3 regions of the Exiguobacterium sp. 9-2 genome follow, and region 3 is predicted to be linked to each of the others. Evidence: riboswitches for the same ligand, from Rfam matches in the RefSeq annotation. Region 3 holds a riboswitch; each other region holds the start of a gene.
What was found. Region 3 has a riboswitch for thiamine pyrophosphate ahead of thiD (bifunctional hydroxymethylpyrimidine kinase/phosphomethylpyrimidine kinase). Riboswitches for the same ligand answer to the same signal wherever they lie in the genome.
Positions count from the first base shown of each region.

Region 1: it holds a riboswitch for thiamine pyrophosphate, as region 3 does, so the genes downstream of both, tenA (thiaminase II) here and thiD (bifunctional hydroxymethylpyrimidine kinase/phosphomethylpyrimidine kinase) in region 3, are expected to answer to the same signal.
Region 2: it holds a riboswitch for thiamine pyrophosphate, as region 3 does, so the genes downstream of both, VJ374_RS06165 (thiamine phosphate synthase) here and thiD (bifunctional hydroxymethylpyrimidine kinase/phosphomethylpyrimidine kinase) in region 3, are expected to answer to the same signal.

Region 1 covers NZ_CP142850.1:960,039-965,787, forward strand. The annotation lists gene abc-f (ribosomal protection-like ABC-F family protein) at 1-1,260, opposite strand, end outside; gene VJ374_RS04945 (DUF1002 domain-containing protein) at 1,538-2,419, opposite strand; TPP riboswitch at 2,613-2,719, shown strand; gene tenA (thiaminase II) at 2,792-3,487, shown strand; gene VJ374_RS04955 (hypothetical protein) at 3,539-3,835, shown strand; gene VJ374_RS04960 (glycoside hydrolase family 3 protein) at 3,866-5,749, opposite strand, start outside.
Region 2 covers NZ_CP142850.1:1,195,093-1,200,841, reverse strand. The annotation lists gene VJ374_RS06185 (ThiF family adenylyltransferase) at 1-530, opposite strand, end outside; gene VJ374_RS06180 (thiazole synthase) at 527-1,291, opposite strand; gene thiS (sulfur carrier protein ThiS) at 1,294-1,494, opposite strand; gene VJ374_RS06170 (FAD-dependent oxidoreductase) at 1,491-2,435, opposite strand; gene VJ374_RS06165 (thiamine phosphate synthase) at 2,432-3,025, opposite strand; TPP riboswitch at 3,108-3,210, opposite strand; gene nagZ (beta-N-acetylhexosaminidase) at 3,267-4,487, opposite strand; gene VJ374_RS06155 (OsmC family protein) at 4,484-4,909, opposite strand; gene VJ374_RS06150 (MFS transporter) at 5,100-5,749, shown strand, end outside.
Region 3 covers NZ_CP142850.1:556,489-562,237, forward strand. The annotation lists gene VJ374_RS02895 (murein hydrolase activator EnvC family protein) at 188-1,648, shown strand; gene VJ374_RS02900 (murein hydrolase activator EnvC family protein) at 1,851-3,128, shown strand; TPP riboswitch at 3,193-3,303, shown strand; gene thiD (bifunctional hydroxymethylpyrimidine kinase/phosphomethylpyrimidine kinase) at 3,418-4,221, shown strand; gene thiM (hydroxyethylthiazole kinase) at 4,202-4,969, shown strand; gene thiE (thiamine phosphate synthase) at 4,959-5,597, shown strand.

The DNA of each region.
Region 1 (5,749 bases), 400 kb from region 3:
AATGCGGTCTCTAAACCAGTCGATTAAGCGAGCATCCTCCTCGAAATGGGCATGTTGGGACAAGTAACCGATCCGGTTCGATGGTCCACGCGTGAGCGTGCCTGCGTCTGGTGACAATTCATCAAGCAACAGTGCGAGCAACGTCGATTTCCCGCTCCCATTCGTTCCGACGATTGCAACCCGATCTTGAGCCATGATTTCGAACGAGACAACATCGAAAATGCGACGGGAATCGTAAGCGAATGAGAGCTCTTCAGCGCGAAAGACGACTTGACTCGTATGATCGGTAGAAGAGAAGGAGACATCAGCGGTTTTGGCTTCGAGTTGAGGTCGTTTGATCCGTTCGATTCGCTCGAGTGCCCGCTCCATCGATTTTGCTTTACGGAATAATTTCTCACTCGGTGGAGATGCTTCGTTTGCCCATTGCCGTAGTCGACGAATCGCTTCCTTCATCTTCTTGATTTTTTTCTGTTGCTCCTGATAGGCGTGGAACTGTTCCATCAAGCGACGTTCTCGTTCGACGACGAACGCACTGTAGTTCCCTAGGTAGGAGGTCAGTTCACCATCTTCGAGCTCGACGATCGAGGTGACGACGGCGTCTAAGAAGACCCGGTCGTGAGAGACAAGCAGGATAGTTCCAGTGTAGTCCCGTAAGAATTGTTCTAACCATTCAACGGCAGCTAAATCAAGATGGTTCGTCGGCTCATCAAGGATTAGGAGGTGTGGTTCCATCAGCAACATGCGACCGAGGCAAATCTTCGTTTGCTCACCGCCGCTCAACTGATGGAAAGGGCGAGTGAGTAACGGACGTAAATGTAATCCGTTCACCATGCGCTCGATCTTCGAGTCGAGTAGATAGCCATCTTTTTGTTCGAATGCATTTGTCGCTTCCGCATATCGAACGAGTAGTGCATCCAGATCATCTGGCGCTGTCGCCATCAAAAGCTCCAACTGTTGCATCCGAGAACGGATTGCGAGGATCTCTTCAAACGCCGTCCAAAGGACGTCGAGTCCGGTCATTGTCTCGGCATAAGTGGGAAGTTGTTCCAAGTAGCCAATCGTCAAACCGTTCTTTTGATAGATGACTCCACCGTCCGGTTGGTCAAGGCGAGCAAGTAAGCGGAGTAATGTCGTTTTACCACTCCCGTTTCGTCCAATCAGACCGACACGATCGTGTTCGTTTAAGAAGAGGGAAACGTCCGTTAAAATCGTTTCGCCTCCGAATTGTTTTGTCAGATGTTGAATGTCGCAAATCATCATAATAAGTTGATCCTTTCGCGCGCATTAAAAAAAGGGAGAGCGCAAATAGCACTCTCCCTAGTGTGTGAAAGATGCGCTTTGCTGTATTTTTCAATCATGAAGTTCTAAAAAAGGGCAGACGGGTGCCTTAGAACGCCATTCCATGAAAAATCGCGCGCAACAGATACAATTGTTCCATTAACCAATGTTTGCACGCAGCAAAGTCCATCATTTCACACCACCTTTCGTTTCAGATACAACCAGTTTACCATTATCTTGTTAATTGCGGAAGTCTGAATTATTTGAACACACCAGCAATCGAGCTGAAGAAGTCACTCAGACCATCAAATAATTTAGCGAAGAATCCTTTTGTCTCCTCGGACGTTGCAAACGCATGGATGTCTTGACCAGCATTTTTCAGTCCACTCTCGATTTGCCCCCAGTTGATGTTCGCTTGCTCCATTTGATTGAATAGATTCGTCAACCGATCCATCTGTGCATCAGACAGTTGGATGTTGTTGTTTTGAATGACTTGGACGATCAGGTTTTCGATCTCGACTTTTGTTTCCGGTTTTTGATTCGCGATTTCGGCCTTGATCTCATTCATCAAATCAGCGACTCTATCTGTCCCGACTGTCTTCCCGACGTCTGATGTGACCGATAATTCTTGCTGTGCTAAATCTTTCCGTTCGTCACTCAGCTTGATTCCGGTCTCAGCCGAAGTTTGATCATAGGCTTTCATGATTCCTGTCAGTGCCGATGTTCCAGTCACTTTATAAGGAGAAGTGATCGTGATGTCGGCATCTTTGACACCTGCCGTGACGAGAGCGTTCAAATACATATCCTTCGTCACCCACGTGATGTTTTCCGTCGCAACGGAAAGTCCGTCCCCTTTTTCCGTCAATTCGATCTTAGCGGATGAATACATGTTGCCGCCCTTTTGTGACTGGGGGATGTTTTTCCCGAGGTATTTTTCTTCGTCTGCAGAGGTTGCGATGATCGGTGTGATACCTTCCGGTGCATTGAGACGTGAAAGCACCCAAGCCTTATCTTTTGCGCCGAGTGACTCACCGAGAGTGACGATTGTCTTATCGACGACCTGCTCGGCGGATGCGGCTGTCGGAAGTAATAAAGCAGAAGCGATAACGGCTGACGCCATGATTTTTGTTGGTGTATGCATAATGAAATCCTCCAATTGTAAGTAACAGAATGAATTATAGTATCAGGTACTAAAATTAGTGTACGAGAACGAAAGAAGTTCGGAATCGGTCTGTAGATGGAGACGATATCCGCCTTCTGACACTCCATAGTATAGCGAAAAGAGGACAACTTGACTTCCATTTTCAGCATGCTATAGTGGATTTGAATCGAATAATGACCACTAGGGGAGTCGGTAGGCCGACTGAGACGAACGAAGACGTTCGGACCCTTTGAACCTGATTAAGTTCGTACTTACGGAGGGAAGTGGCGTCAAGTCTTGTTCTTCTTGCGCCATGCCCGTGTGTTTCGGGGTGGTGTTTTTTCGTTTCATAAAAACAAGGAGGATGAGATCATGACATTCACACAAGAAATCAAACAAGCAACACAAGCGTATTGGGACAGTAGTTTTACGCACCCATTCGTTCAAGGAATCGGCGAGGGAACGTTACCGCTCTCGAAATTTCGACATTATGTCATGCAGGATGCGTATTACTTAAAACACTTTGCGAAGATTCAAGCGAAGGCAGCGTCAAAAGCAGATGACTTTGCGACGATCGCGACACTTGCCGAGCACGCGACTTCGACATATGGGGCAGAACTGAGCTTGCATCAATCATTTTTCGAGCCGCTCGGTATCACGGAAGCAGACCTTGAAGCATTTGAACCGGCACCAACGGCATATGCTTACGTCTCACACATGCATCATGCGAGTGAAGGGACGCTTGGTGAGACGATTGCTGCCATCTTGCCATGTTACTGGTTGTATTATGAAGTTGGACAACAATTATTGACGTGTACACCGGATGAAAAAATCTATCAGCAATGGATCGACACATATAGTTCGGAATGGTTCGAAAAGGTCGTCTTTGAACAGATTGCACGGCTTGATGCGTTGGCGGAACAAGCAAGCTCGACTGAACGAGAGCGGATGAAACGGCATTTCGTGACGAGCTGTTATTATGAGTTGCTGTTTTGGCATATGGGATGGACGGAAGAAACGTTTACGTCGGTGTACGAGACGATTCCAGCACGGACAGTATCTTCCTAAAGAGTTAAATGGTAGAATTAGGTATAACATTTAGCGGAAGTAGGGGTAGAAATGGAAATCATCGTGATCGTACTTGCGATCAGCGCCGCGTATGCCGTGCAACGAATGCTGGGTAAAGTCAAAGTAAGATTTATTGGATATATCATTCCAACGTTAATCGTGTTGTCCGGTATATCCGCTACGACTCGAAACTTCAAGGTAGCATATAGCATGGGGAGCTACATTTCTGCTGTTCTTGTCATTGTCGTCTATGCATTACTGACCTATTGGTTATACCGCGTCTACCATCGTGCGAAAGAAGAAGCGGAATATCCGTATCAATCATTAAAAGACCGAGACATCCTTTAAAGGGGTCTCGGTCTTTTGTGAATCATGTTCTCATTTTTTCCAGTTTTTAAAGCCATCACCGAATTCGAGATGCAGTTGATCGGTAAAGATACCGTTCTGAAAGACCGGCACATCAACTGGTAAGGTGCCTTGCGGTTTGAACGTTCCGAAGATGGCTCGAATACCGGCAGGAAGATTTGGTCCCGCTGATTTCAGATTGCCTGCTTCGGAGTCCGGTCCGTTCGGATCCCCTTTAAAACCATAGACGAGGACGTGTGCCGGTGCGTCCGGTTGAACGGCGACATCGTATGGATTGCGGAGGCTAAGCAAGACGGATGGTATATCTGTTTGTTTCGCATACCGGAAGATTGAAGCCGGAATCGCTTGCTCTGGTGCAGTAGGCAGTAGTTTGGCACTCGTATTGACGTTTGAACCGACGATGATGTAATCTGCTGCATCGAGTTGTGCCCGTAGTGTCGGGTTTTGGTCGAGCGGTAGCGTAGTAGCCGAGTAATTCGCTGTCGTTACGTGCCAGTTCCGGTTCTTAGGCAGGGAAGCAATCGTCTTTTTCATGCTGTCCGTTTGATCCGTCGCAGGGGCGATCACAAGAACGTTTGCATTCTTTTTCGGCTTGAAGGGTAACGTCCGTTGATCATTTTTCACGAGTGTGACCGCGGCTTCCGTCATCGCGCGTTCTTTTGCTTTATGTTCGGGACTACCGACGATTTGGTTCGCTTGCGCGAGTTTATCTACTAAGGATGTCGTATCCGTCGTGCCATTCCATATTCCGCGTTCTGCCTTCAGCGTCAGGATCCGCTCGACCGATTGATCAATCCGTTTCTCTGACAGACGTCCGTCTTTGACTGCCGCAATCACGTCCTTAAAAATCTGGTCGAGTTTTGTGACATCCTGCTCGGAACGAAGAATCGTCGGCATGAGCGCGATGTCGACACCGGCGTCAAATGTTTTCAGAGCGGCTTCTGATTCCGTAAAATTGTCGGCGATCGCCTGCATATTCAAAGCATCCGTGATGACGATACCATCGTAGCCGAGTTTTTCGCGCAGTACGCCCGTGATGACGTCATCCGACAATGTCGCAGGTAAAGGGAAAGTGCCGTTTTTTGACGTGACAACTTCAGACTCGATTTGCGGCATTCCGATGTGTCCTGTCATGATCATATCGATGTCTTCGGCGATGGCACGCTTGAACGGGACGAGCTCGACTTGTTCCAGCTCCTCCAGGGACCGGTCGACAACCGGCAAGCCATAATGGGAATCGGTCGCGGTATCGCCGTGACCCGGGAAGTGTTTCGCGGTCGCTGCGACGCCTTCAGTTTGAATACCCTTCATCAAAGCGGAACCGAGCGTTCCGACGAGCTCCGGGTCACTTGAGAACGAGCGAACACCGATGACGGGATTTCCAGGGTTACTGTTGACGTCAAGAACCGGACCGAAGTTGACATTGATGCCAAGCGCATGCAGTTCAGAACCGATGATATGACCGGCATCATTGGCATACGCGCTACTACGGGTCGCACCTAACGCCATATTGCCGGGTAAGTTCGTTCCTGTTCCGAGCCGAGTGACGATGCCACCTTCTTGGTCGATCGTGACAAAGAGCGGAATATCGTTGCTGTCATCTTGTTTGACCACTTCTTGCAGATCATGAACGAGTTTTGTCGTCTGTTCGGTTTCACTGACGTTCTCAGCAAACAAAATGACGCCACCTAAATCATAGCGGTCGATGATGTTCGCGACTTCCGGAGCAAGCGACGTATGGTTACTGCCATTCCACTGCCGGAAGTCCGGCATGATCATCTGTCCAATTTTTTGTTCGAGCGTCATCGTGTCGATTTTTTGACTGATCCGATCTGCTGAAGATCCTGCCTCTGCCATGACAGGCAAACTACTTGAAACGAGTACTGCTGCGAGTCC
Region 2 (5,749 bases), 640 kb from region 3:
TGATCACGTGGTAATTGATCGAGCAGGCACTGCAGACACGGCGTCTCTCCCGGACGAACAGTGAAAGTAATCCCGTAACTGCCGACGCAGCCGCCGTAAATCCACGGAATCGAGCGCAACAATGCCATATCGTTCATCAGTAAACGAATATCGAAATGATCCGTCGCATCGATGATGAGATCGATATCATCGAGAAGCCATGTCAGCGCTGCCCGGTCGACATCTAATACATGTGCTTCGATCGTCACCGTCGAATTAATCGCTTCAAGCCGCGCTTTTGCAGCAATCGCCTTCGGTACGATGTGCCGTGCATCGTCCTCCGTATAGAGTTGTTGCCGTTGTAGATTACTCCACTCGACATAATCGCGGTCGACGATTCGGACGACACCGACACCGGCGCGAACGAGTTGTTCTGCCGATGCTGTTCCGAGTGCCCCCATCCCGATGATCAGTACCTTTGCTGCTGCGAAGCGTGCTTGTCCTGCTTCTCCGATCGGTTGAAATCGAGTTTGGCGTGAATAACGTGTCATCGAATCAATCCACTCGTTGGACTACTCGCGACTGCATACTGTTTCTTCTCGATTCGTCCCGCTTCGTATCCGAAGCGCCCTGCTTCGACGGCTAGTCGCATCGCGCGCGCCATCTTGACCGGATCCTGGGCATGGGCTACAGCGGAGTTCAATAAGACACCATCCGCTCCCAGTTCCATTGCATAGGCAACGTCAGTTGGAGAACCGATTCCAGCGTCGACGATGACAGGCACCGTCGTCTGCTCGATGATGAACTTTAGGTGGAGCGGATTGAGGATGCCTTGCCCGGAACCGATCGGTGACGCAGCCGGCATGATGGCATGACAGCCGAGTTCCTCGAGTCGTCGTGCAAGGACGACGTCGTCCGATGTATACGGTAAGACGATGAATCCTTCTTTAAGTAACTCTTCAGAAGCCCGTAACGTCTCGATTGGGTCAGGTAGTAATGTCTTATCGCACCCAATCACTTCGACCTTGACCATGTCACACATACCGGATGCCCGCGCAAGTTTCGCTAGCCGAACCGCTTCTTCCGCTGTCTTCGCACCAGCCGTGTTCGGTAGTAAATCATACTTTGTTAAATCAAGCGACTCCAAGAAATTCGGTTGTTGTTTGTCGAAGAGATCGAGCCGCCGGACAGCGAACGTCAAGATTTGTGAAGCGGACGCATCGATGGCCTCCTGCTGTACCGTAGCATCCGTATATTTCCCCGTTCCGAGTAATAATCGTGATTCGAATGTCTTTTCTCCAATTTGTAGCATGTTTATCCTCCTCCTACGAAATGAACGATTTCGAATATGTCATTGTTCCGAACGACCGTTTGATCGTAAGCTCCGCGGTCGATGATCTGTCGGTTCTGTTCGACGATGACGAGTTTTTCCCCTAAGCCAAGTTGCGTGAGCATGTCCTCAATCGTCCCAATCTGTTCAATGGTGTGGTCGTTGCCGTTAATCGTAATGTTCATCGAACTTCCTCCTTTAGGATCAACCGTAATGTGTTTGCCAAGACTTCCGCTGTCGCCGGTGCGAGTAATATGCCATGCCGATGATGCCCCGTCGCTATAAAGATCCGACGGGATGAATCGGCGACTCCGATATATGGCAAGCCGAACTCTGTTTGTGGTCGTACGCCTGACCAGACTTCTTCGATGACAGCATCACGGATCGGTGGATAGAGACGCTCTGCTGCTTGAAGCAGTGACGTGACTCCTGCGACACTAACACCGATCGTCTCGTCGTGCGGTAGGTCTGTCGCACCGATCAATATCCGTCCGTCCGCTTTCGGTACGAGGTAGACGGCGTCATCAAACAGGATCGAGCGTAACGGCTGACCCGCGAGACGGACTGCGAGACACTCCCCTTTGACCCCATATGTCGCAATCGAAATGCCAGCTGTATCGAGCAAGGCTTGGGACCCGCGTCCGGCAGCAACCGTCACCGTTCGTCCCGTCCACGTTCCCGTGTTCGACTCAACCCTAATGAAATCATTACTCTCCTCGATTCGCGTGACGTCCACCTGTTCTTCGATTGGTACCCCACGATTTCGTAAGACATGCATCAATGCAGTCGTTAGTCGTCGCGGATCGATTTGACCGACCGATGGAAATAAGTATTCTTGCCCATTTTGTTTCAATAAAAATGGTTGTTCCCGGTAGCCACAATCGATCCCGGTCTCGCGCGTGAGGCGTCGCGCAAGTAACGGATACAGACAGCGACTTCGCGCGGCAAGCGTATGCAATTCTTCTCTCAGCTCGATGTCCGTCGCAAGCATCCCGGCAGCCGCCCGACTCGTCCCTTGTCCGCATGTTCCGCGATCAAGGACAAGAACGGATACGTTCTGACAAGCGAGACTGTAAGCAAGCGTCAAACCGATGACTCCACCACCGATGATGATGTGATCCGTCATACCCGTACCCCCTGATAACGCTGAATGGCAGCATGCGGGTCCGCTTGACCGAGAATACCGGATAAGACGGCGATTCCGCTTGCACCGGTCGCTGCGATCTCAGGAATGCGATCAGGAGTGATCCCGCCGATTGCGATGACTGGTTTCGTCGTGAAAGTGACAACTTGCTTCAAGGCATCGATCCCTCGCGGTGGCACGTTTGGTTTCGACGCTGTCGGATAAATATGACCGTACAGCAGTCGGTCGGCTCCTTCCGCTTCCGCTGCAAGTGCTTCTGCCAGAGAGTGGACGGATTTCCCGATGATGAGATTCGGAAAGTGTCGCCGAACATCGCAGACACGTAAGGAACGTCGCGTCAATTGCACACCGATGCCAGCGACATGGGCGACGTCGACCCGGTCGTGAACGGTTAATTGATCAGACGAATACCCTTTTGCAAGGAGCGCGTCAATCAGATCTAACAATTCTGTTGCCGACAAATTTGGTTCTCGAAGATGAAGCTGATCCGTATATGGTTGAAGCGATTGAAAGGTTTCCACTCCATCGCGTGGATTGATGGATCCCGTCGAAATCAGATGTAGACGCATCATGTTCTTCCTTTCCATACGAAAAAGGACCACTCCCGATGTTGAAGGGAGTGGTCCGAAAATGCGCTGAAGCGCTAAGGATATCTAAGGTTTCGAGCCACTTCCCTCCGCTAGTACGAACTAGATCAGGTTCAAAGGGTCCGGATACTTCCGTCTCAGTCTGCTGCGAGACTCCCCTAGTGTCTTTTCGTGTTTAATTGGCTTGCCCCATTAGTCTAGCATGAGTCGCTTTGCTTCGCTAGTCCTAGTTGAGCGCTTCCACTTGCTGAACAAGCTCCGATTTCGTCGGTCGCTGTTGCTTCTGGCTGTCGGCATAGATCTGCTTCAGCTTTAAGATCCGCATCACTTTAGCATCGAGCATCTCTGACGACAACGTTTTTTCTTTAACCGCTTGCATCACTTCGGTGTGGACCTTCGGATAGGCACCTGCTTCCGAAAACATCGCCATATCAGCTCCATTGACAAGTGCCTGACGTGCCGCTTCCGCAAGACCATATCGTTTCGTGATCGCCCCCATGACAAGGTCATCCGTGATGATGACACCCTTGAATCCGAGTTGTTGACGCAAGAGGTCAGTCAAGATCGGCTTCGAGAGCGAAGATGGATTTTGATCGTCATACGCGGGATAGAGAATATGGGCGACCATCACCATCTCGGCGCCCTCTTGAATCGCTTCTTGGAACGGTAACAGTTCCGTTCGCTTCAGTTCTTCCTTTGATGCTGTCACTCTCGGCAAACCGACATGGGAATCGACACTCGTATTGCCGTGACCGGGAAAATGTTTGACGACCGGAATCGTTCCCGTCTCTTGCATCCCATGCATCAGGGCCGTACCGAGAGTCGCGACGGTCTTCGGATCAGCACTTAACGCACGGTCGCCGATGATTGGATTGTTCGGATTGCTATTGACGTCAAGGACCGGTGCGAAGTCCATGTTGAACCCATAAAATCGTGACAGGTGACCGAGCGTACGTCCGACATCTTCCATTTTTGCAGCATCTGCACCTTGCGCCATCCGTTGACTCGTCGGGAGACGTAATCGTTGATCCGGTACCCGGCTGACCCGTCCGCCCTCTTCATCAACCCCGACGAAAACATACGGTTTTTGGTTCGTTTCTTGAATGGCACGCGTGAACGTCAAGAGTTGATCTTCTGACGTAATATTCCCACCAAGCAGTAAGACCCCACCGATCGCATGCGTCTGCAACAATTTCCGGTCAGCTGCTGAAAGTTCCGTTCCGGCAACTCCGATATAGAGCAATTGATCGATCTTTTCTGACGTCGACATCGCTTCAAGTTGCTGCTTTAATCGTGCTTGTTGCTGCTCTTCCTTTGTCGGCTCAGGCTTTGATTTCTTCGCCTCCGTCGGTTGCTTCTTTGCTGGTTGTGATGGTTTCGTTGGTTCCGTCGTCTCCTGCGCACACCCTGCAAGCAACAGGCAACCGATCAGTGCTACTTTCTTCACAAAGGATCCTCGCTCCGGACACCATTGATGGAATAATAGACGGAAATCTCAGCGTTCAAGGATTGCGAGACCGAACAATATTTATCTTTTGATAACGAGATGGCGCGACGGACCTTATCTTCCGGGAGATCACCTTCAAGCCGGTAATGAATCGAGATCGACGTAAAGCGCCGCGGATGATCCTCTGCCCGTTCCCCTTCGATATCCATTTCGAAATGAGTAATCGTCAAGCGCATCTTCTCTAAAATCGAGACGATGTCGATTCCAGTACAGCCGGCAACGGCATGTAGCAGCAGTTCAGTCGGTCGTGGTGCTTGATTTTCGCCACCGTTCTCCGGTGCTGCATCCATCGCAAGATGATGCCCTGATTCCGTCTGTCCACTAAACCCCATCTGTTTGTTCCATGTCACTGTCGCTTGCATCGTTTCCACTCCTTTGTCAGTAGTCTTCTTCTGTAGTATACGCAAAAAACAGCAAGCCTGGAAATTCACACGCTATTTCGAATAATGGTTCTTTTCCCGAATTCTCGCTTTGCGATACCCGACGAAATCGTTTCATGCTATCCTGTTACTCATAGTTTCGCGCGCAAGCGCCAGAATTGAGGAATCATCCATGTCACCTACTACTCGTTTAAGTCGACGCGATTGGCTGTTGATCGCCACGTTGTCGCTCCTGACGTTCGTTCTCGGAACAAGCGAATTCGTCATCGTCGGGATCCTCGCTGAAATCTCCTCAGCTCTTAATATCACGATCGCAACAGCCGGTACGCTCGTCTCGGCATTTGCCATCTCCTTTGCGATTGGTACACCGATTGTAATGTCGCTGACCGGTCACCTGGAACGGCGTCGCCTGATCCTACGTCTGTTACTCGCTTGGGTCTTACTGAACCTTGCCAGTAGTTTTGCTCCAAGTTACGAAGTATTGCTCGCAACCCGCATCCTGACTGCCATCCTGACCGGTGTCTTGATCTCGCTCGCAATGGTCGTCGCAAGCGATGGCGTACCTGTCGCGAAGCGCGGTGTCGCCGTTTCGTTCATTTTTGGTGGTTTTACACTCGCGAACGTCCTCGGTGTTCCGATCGGTACGTTCATCGGTCAACACGCTGGCTTCGCAGCCACGTTCTGGCTGACGACAGTCATGGGAATGATTGCGTTCCTCGCTGTGTGGAAGATCGTTCCCGTCCAGCAATCGACGGGCTCCGGTTCAATCAAGGAGCAGCTTGGATTGCTCGCTAATCCACGGATCCTGATTGCCTTCTTCAT
Region 3 (5,749 bases):
CTATTACATAGAAGAGGAACAATTTATTTAAAATGAAATATCACTGAAATATTATGGAAGAGGAATGAATGCTATAATCAAAAACGTTCCTATAAATAAGAAAAACTATTATAGAATTTAATTTTAACGTAACTGTTATTCCATATAATGCATCGACATACTACTAGAGAAAAAGAGGGAATACTACATGAAAAAAACGTTCGCGTCGCTCATCGTTTCCGCACTAGTTCTTTCATCAGCACCTCATTTTGCAGCAGCTGACGATTTAAGTGAACAGAAAGCTAAAAACGAACAACAGCAACAAGACAATGCTAAAAAACAAAAAAACTTAGAGTCTTCCGTTAATCAGGAGGGTCAAAAAATTTCTAAGACGCAACAAGAAGTCAATCGATTAGACGAAGCCTTGAATGAAAAGATCTTTGCTGTCGAAACGAAAGATCGTCAAATTAAGGCGACGGAACGAGAAATCGTTCAACTTGGAAAAGAAATCGAAAAGTATAAAGCGAAATTAAAACGCCAAGAAAAACTACTTGGGGATCGTCTTCGTGTCATGCAAGAAAATGACGGGAACTCGATTAAATGGGAAGAAGTCATTTTTGGGGCAAAAAACGTCGGTGACCTCGTTAGCCGTGTCATGGCCGGAAAATCGATTTCAAAGCAAGATGATAAAATGATCACGGATTATCAAAATACGCAAAAGCAGTTAGCGGATGCACAACAAGAAGTGAAAGACAAGAAAGCACAATTGGTTGTTGAAAAGCAAGAATTGAAACGCCAACAAGCAGAACTTGAATCGCAATTAAAAGAGCGAAACAAACGCTTAAAAGAATTACGTAAGAAAAAAGAGAAATTTGAAACACAATTGATGGATGCAAAAGAAGTCCAGCAAATTCTGATTGCTCAAGAAAAAGCGATTGCAGCTGAAAAGGCAGCACGTGAACGTGAAGCACGTATCGAAAAAGAGCGTCAAGCTCAAGCAGCACGTGAAGCAAAAGCGCGAGCAGAAGCTGAAGCAGCTCAAGCAGCGGCTCAAAAAGAAGCTGAGCAACAAGCAGCTAAAGAAGCAGCGGCTCAGCAGGCAGCACAAGAGAAAGCGTCGCAAGCAGCGAAACCTTCTGGTTCGACGAAACAATCGACTCCAAAAGCATCTACACCTGCGCCAGCACCAGCTGCGCCAGCACCAGCTGCGCCAACACCGTCAGCACCTGCGACACCTAAACCGTCACCATCATCCGGTGGTCTGTTCATCCATCCAACGGTTGGGGCTGTCACGCAAGGCTATGGCTCAGCAGGTGGAGAAAACGGTTATACGTTCCATAACGGGATCGACTTTGGTGGTCCGGTTGGAACTCCAATCGTTGCAGCTGCAACAGGAACAGTCATTACAGCATCAGGTGGTGGTCCTTACGGAAACCACATCATGATTGCTCACCAATTAAACGGTAAAACGTACACAACATTGTATGCTCATATGAGCGCACTCAATGCTCACGCAGGTCAACGCGTCAGTCAAGGTGAACAAATCGGTTTACGTGGAAGTACTGGGAATTCAACTGGTCCACACTTACACTTTGAAATCCACGTCGGTGGATACAGCTATAGTGCAACTGGTCCAGCTAGCTCAGTGAACCCAATGACGATGTTTTAAACAGTAAAGAATCGTTGCTTATGCAGCGGTTCTTTTTTTGCGATTTTCAAAAAATAAATGATTATATTACAAAAAAACGTTTTCATTTGAAATGTAAATGAAATTTTTTTGAAACGATTAGGGTGCTATAATCTATTTCAGATATGAGAGAAACTTGAATACTATAATAAAATATGAAAAACATAAGTGAGGAAAACGATATATGCTAAAAAAACTAATTTCTACCATTGTTTTAGGAGCATTACTTATAACAGGAACACAACCAATTGCGGCAGCAACGATCAAAGAAAAAAAGGCTGAAAATGCCGCAGAACAACGTAAATTAGAAAAAGCAATTAAAAAACAAGAGTCGAAAATTTCGAAAGAACAACGTCAAATCAATCGAATCGATGCAGCGATCAACGAAAAGATTTTTCAGATTTCCGAAAAAAATAAACAAATCGAGAAATTGAATTTGCGAATCGATGAATTAAAAGCGGACATCGTTCGCTACGAAGAGATGTTGAAAAAACAAGAAGAACTACTCGGTGATCGTCTACGTGTCTTCCAAGAAAACGATGGAAACTCAATCAAATGGGAAGAAGTCATTTTTGGATCGAAGGATTTAGGTGATTTATTTAGTCGTGTCATGGCAGGGAAAAAAATCGCGGAGCAAGATGATAAAATGATTTCGGATTACATCGCAACCCAACAAAAGCTAGCGGAAGCAAAACAAGCGCTCGTTGAAAAAAAGGCGGAGCAGGTTGAAGAGAAGAAAACATTAATCGAACAAAAAAAAGCGTTGAAAGTTCAAATGAAAGAACGCAGTGCTACGCTTAAAAAATTACGAAAAGGTAAGACGAAGTTTACGACAGAACTTCTAGACGCGAAAGAACTACAAACCACACTTGAAGCTCAAGAACGTGCGATTGCGGCAGCGAAGGCAGCAGCTAAAGTAGCGGCTGAAAGAGCAGCAGCCGAGAAAGCAGCAGCTGAAAAAGCCGCTAAAGCGAATGCTCAAGCAGCAAAACAAGCAGGTAAGAGTTCAGAATCACCTACTTCAGTTGCCCCACCCGTTGTTTCGAGCGGTGGGAAATTCGTTCGTCCATCTTCTGGTGGCGTATCACAAGGGTTTGGACCAGCAAGCGGTGCGAACGGCTATACGTTCCATAATGGTGTCGATTTCAGTGGTTCGGTCGGCTCACCAATCGTCGCAGCAGCAGCTGGAACGGTCATTACAGCTTCAGGTGGTGGGCCTTATGGAAATCACGTCATGATTTCTCACTTCCTTGACGGGAAAGTCTATACGACAGTCTACGCTCATATGAGTTCATTATCTGTTCATGCAGGACAAACAGTTTCTCAAGGTCAGCAAGTTGGAACACTTGGTAGTACTGGGAATTCAACAGGACCACACTTGCATTTCGAACTACATGTCGGAGGCTATCAGTACAGTGCCTCTTCTCCTCTGAATGCAGTTAATCCATTAGCATACCTATAATTCAAAACGAGCTTCGGCTCGTTTTTTTCTTGCCGCTATGCTACAGTTAAGGCGAAATGAATACTTGAGCAACTAGGGGAGCTGGAGGAATCCGGCTGAGAGGAAAACCAATCTGTTTTCGACCCTATTACCTGAACTGGATAATACCAGCGTAGGAAAGTTGAGCCGAACGGATACCGAAATGGTTGGATAACGATTTCGTATAGCGTCGACTGCTTTTTTACAGCGGTCGACGCTTTTTTGTCGGTAACAACTCCCTTACATTGCTCGATGGAAAGGTGAGAAAAATATGAAACATGTATTGACGATTGCGGGATCTGACTCCGGTGGTGGAGCTGGAATTCAGGCAGATTTAAAGACATTTTCGGCATTGGGCGTTTATGGGATGAGTGTTTTGACGGCGGTAACGGCTCAAAATACACTGGGCGTTCAAGCAGTAGAAGAGTTATCATCGGAAATCGTTGATGCCCAATTAGCTTCAATCTTTTCAGATATTCGTGTGGATGCTATCAAAATCGGTATGGTCTCGAATGCACAAACGATTCACGTCATTGCAACACATCTTCGCAAACAGACAGTTCCGATCATACTAGACCCTGTCATGGTCGCAAAAGGCGGGCATGCCCTATTGCGGACGGAGGCAGAGGAAGCACTAATCGCGGAGTTACTGCCACTTGCGACACTCGTCACACCAAATTTACCGGAAGCAGAGCGCTTAACAGGGCAGTCAGTTACTAATCTAGAGGAGATGCGACTGGCGATGCATCAGTTGGCTATGAAGACTGGAGCCGTCTTGCTAAAAGGTGGACATCTACCGGGAGCTGCCACGGATTTATTATGGGACGGGCAAGAGGAATACCGTTTCACATCAGATCGGTTAGATAATCAACATACTCATGGAACAGGCTGTACCTTATCTGCAGCGATTGCGGCACGGATGGCACTTGGAGAAGCTTTACCGGACAGTGTACGTCAGGCCAAGAAGTATGTTACAGAGGCGATTCGTCATGGATTTGCTCTCGGACAAGGGATTGGACCGACACATCATTTTCATTCACTTTGGAGGGATACACATGTTTACGACCATTCTTAAACACAAACCACTCATTCATCATTTGACGAACACAGTCACGATCAATGATTGCGCCAATGTCACACTCGCCGTTGGCGCATCTCCAGTCATGGCGGAGGATATTCGCGAAGTGGAAGAGATGGTTCGACTTGCGCAAGCTCTTGTCTTGAACATTGGAACAATTGATGCAGACATGCAAGCAGCTCAACGACTCGCCGCAAGCGAAGCGAGACGCTTGAACGTTCCGATCATCCTTGATCCAGTTGGAGCGGGAGCTACATCATTGCGTACGTCCTTTTCAAAAGAATTGAGTAGACTCGGATGTACGGTCGTTAAAGGAAATGCTTCAGAAATCAAGACATTGCTTGGGGAGAATGGACGAACAAAAGGAGTCGATGCTGCTAGTGATGAGATCATGGATCGAGAAATCATTCGTGCATTCGCTCGTAAACAAAAGTCCGTCATTGTCGTCACAGGTCCAATCGACTACATCACGGATGGCATGCGCGAAGTGGAACTACAAGTAGGTACGCCGCGTCTCGGAGACGTCACAGGTACGGGGTGTATGACAGCTTCTTTGATTGCGAGTTTTCTTGGTGCAGGATATTCTGCGTTTGAGGCAGCAGTCCACGGAACATTTATCATGGGAAAAGCAGGAGAACAGGCAGCATCAGAAAAAGGTCTAGGTAATTTCAAACGAGAGTTGCTCAATGCAATCAGTCTGATGACGGAGCAAGATTTGATGGAGGTGGTAGAACATGTCAATTGATTATTCCATTTATGCGGTGACAGATCGTCGATATCATCCGGGAGTTGCAATCGAAACGGTCGTTGAAGAAGCGATTTTAGGTGGTGCAACGATTATACAATTACGGGAAAAAACAGCGCAGGGAAAGGAATTCTTCGAACAGGCAGTCCGGTTAAAGAGATTGACGGATCGTCATGATGTTCCTTTGATTATCAATGACCGAATTGATATTGCGTTACTTGTCGGAGCTGGTTTGCATATCGGACAAGAAGATATTCCTCTAACCGCAGCGCGACGTCTCTTACCGAACACTGTGATCGGCGTATCGGTAGCAACCGTCGCGCAAGCGATTGAAGCAGAACGAGATGGAGCATCTTATTTAGGTGTAGGTTCTCTATTTGCGACGTCATCGAAAGCAGACGCCGACTCGATGTCACACACGATGCTTCAAGCGATTCGCGAAGCCGTGCGCTTACCTTTAATCGGCATTGGTGGAATTACGGCAACGAATGTCGCTTCTCTTCCTATCCCATTAGAAGGATATGCGGTCATCTCGGAAATTTTTGCTAAAGAAGATCGACGACGTGCTGCACAACATATGACAGATGCTGTATGGGAATGGCATCAATCTCTTCAGAACAGGGTATAATCCGTTCAGAGGTGATTGTATTGAAATGGCAGATGATCCGTTTTCGGGGCTATTGGATCCGGTATCGATTGGAACCACAAATCATTCGCGTGGATAATCGGGGGATCTACCATTTGGGGAAAATTTTATTTCCGCGTCCTAATCGTGTATCT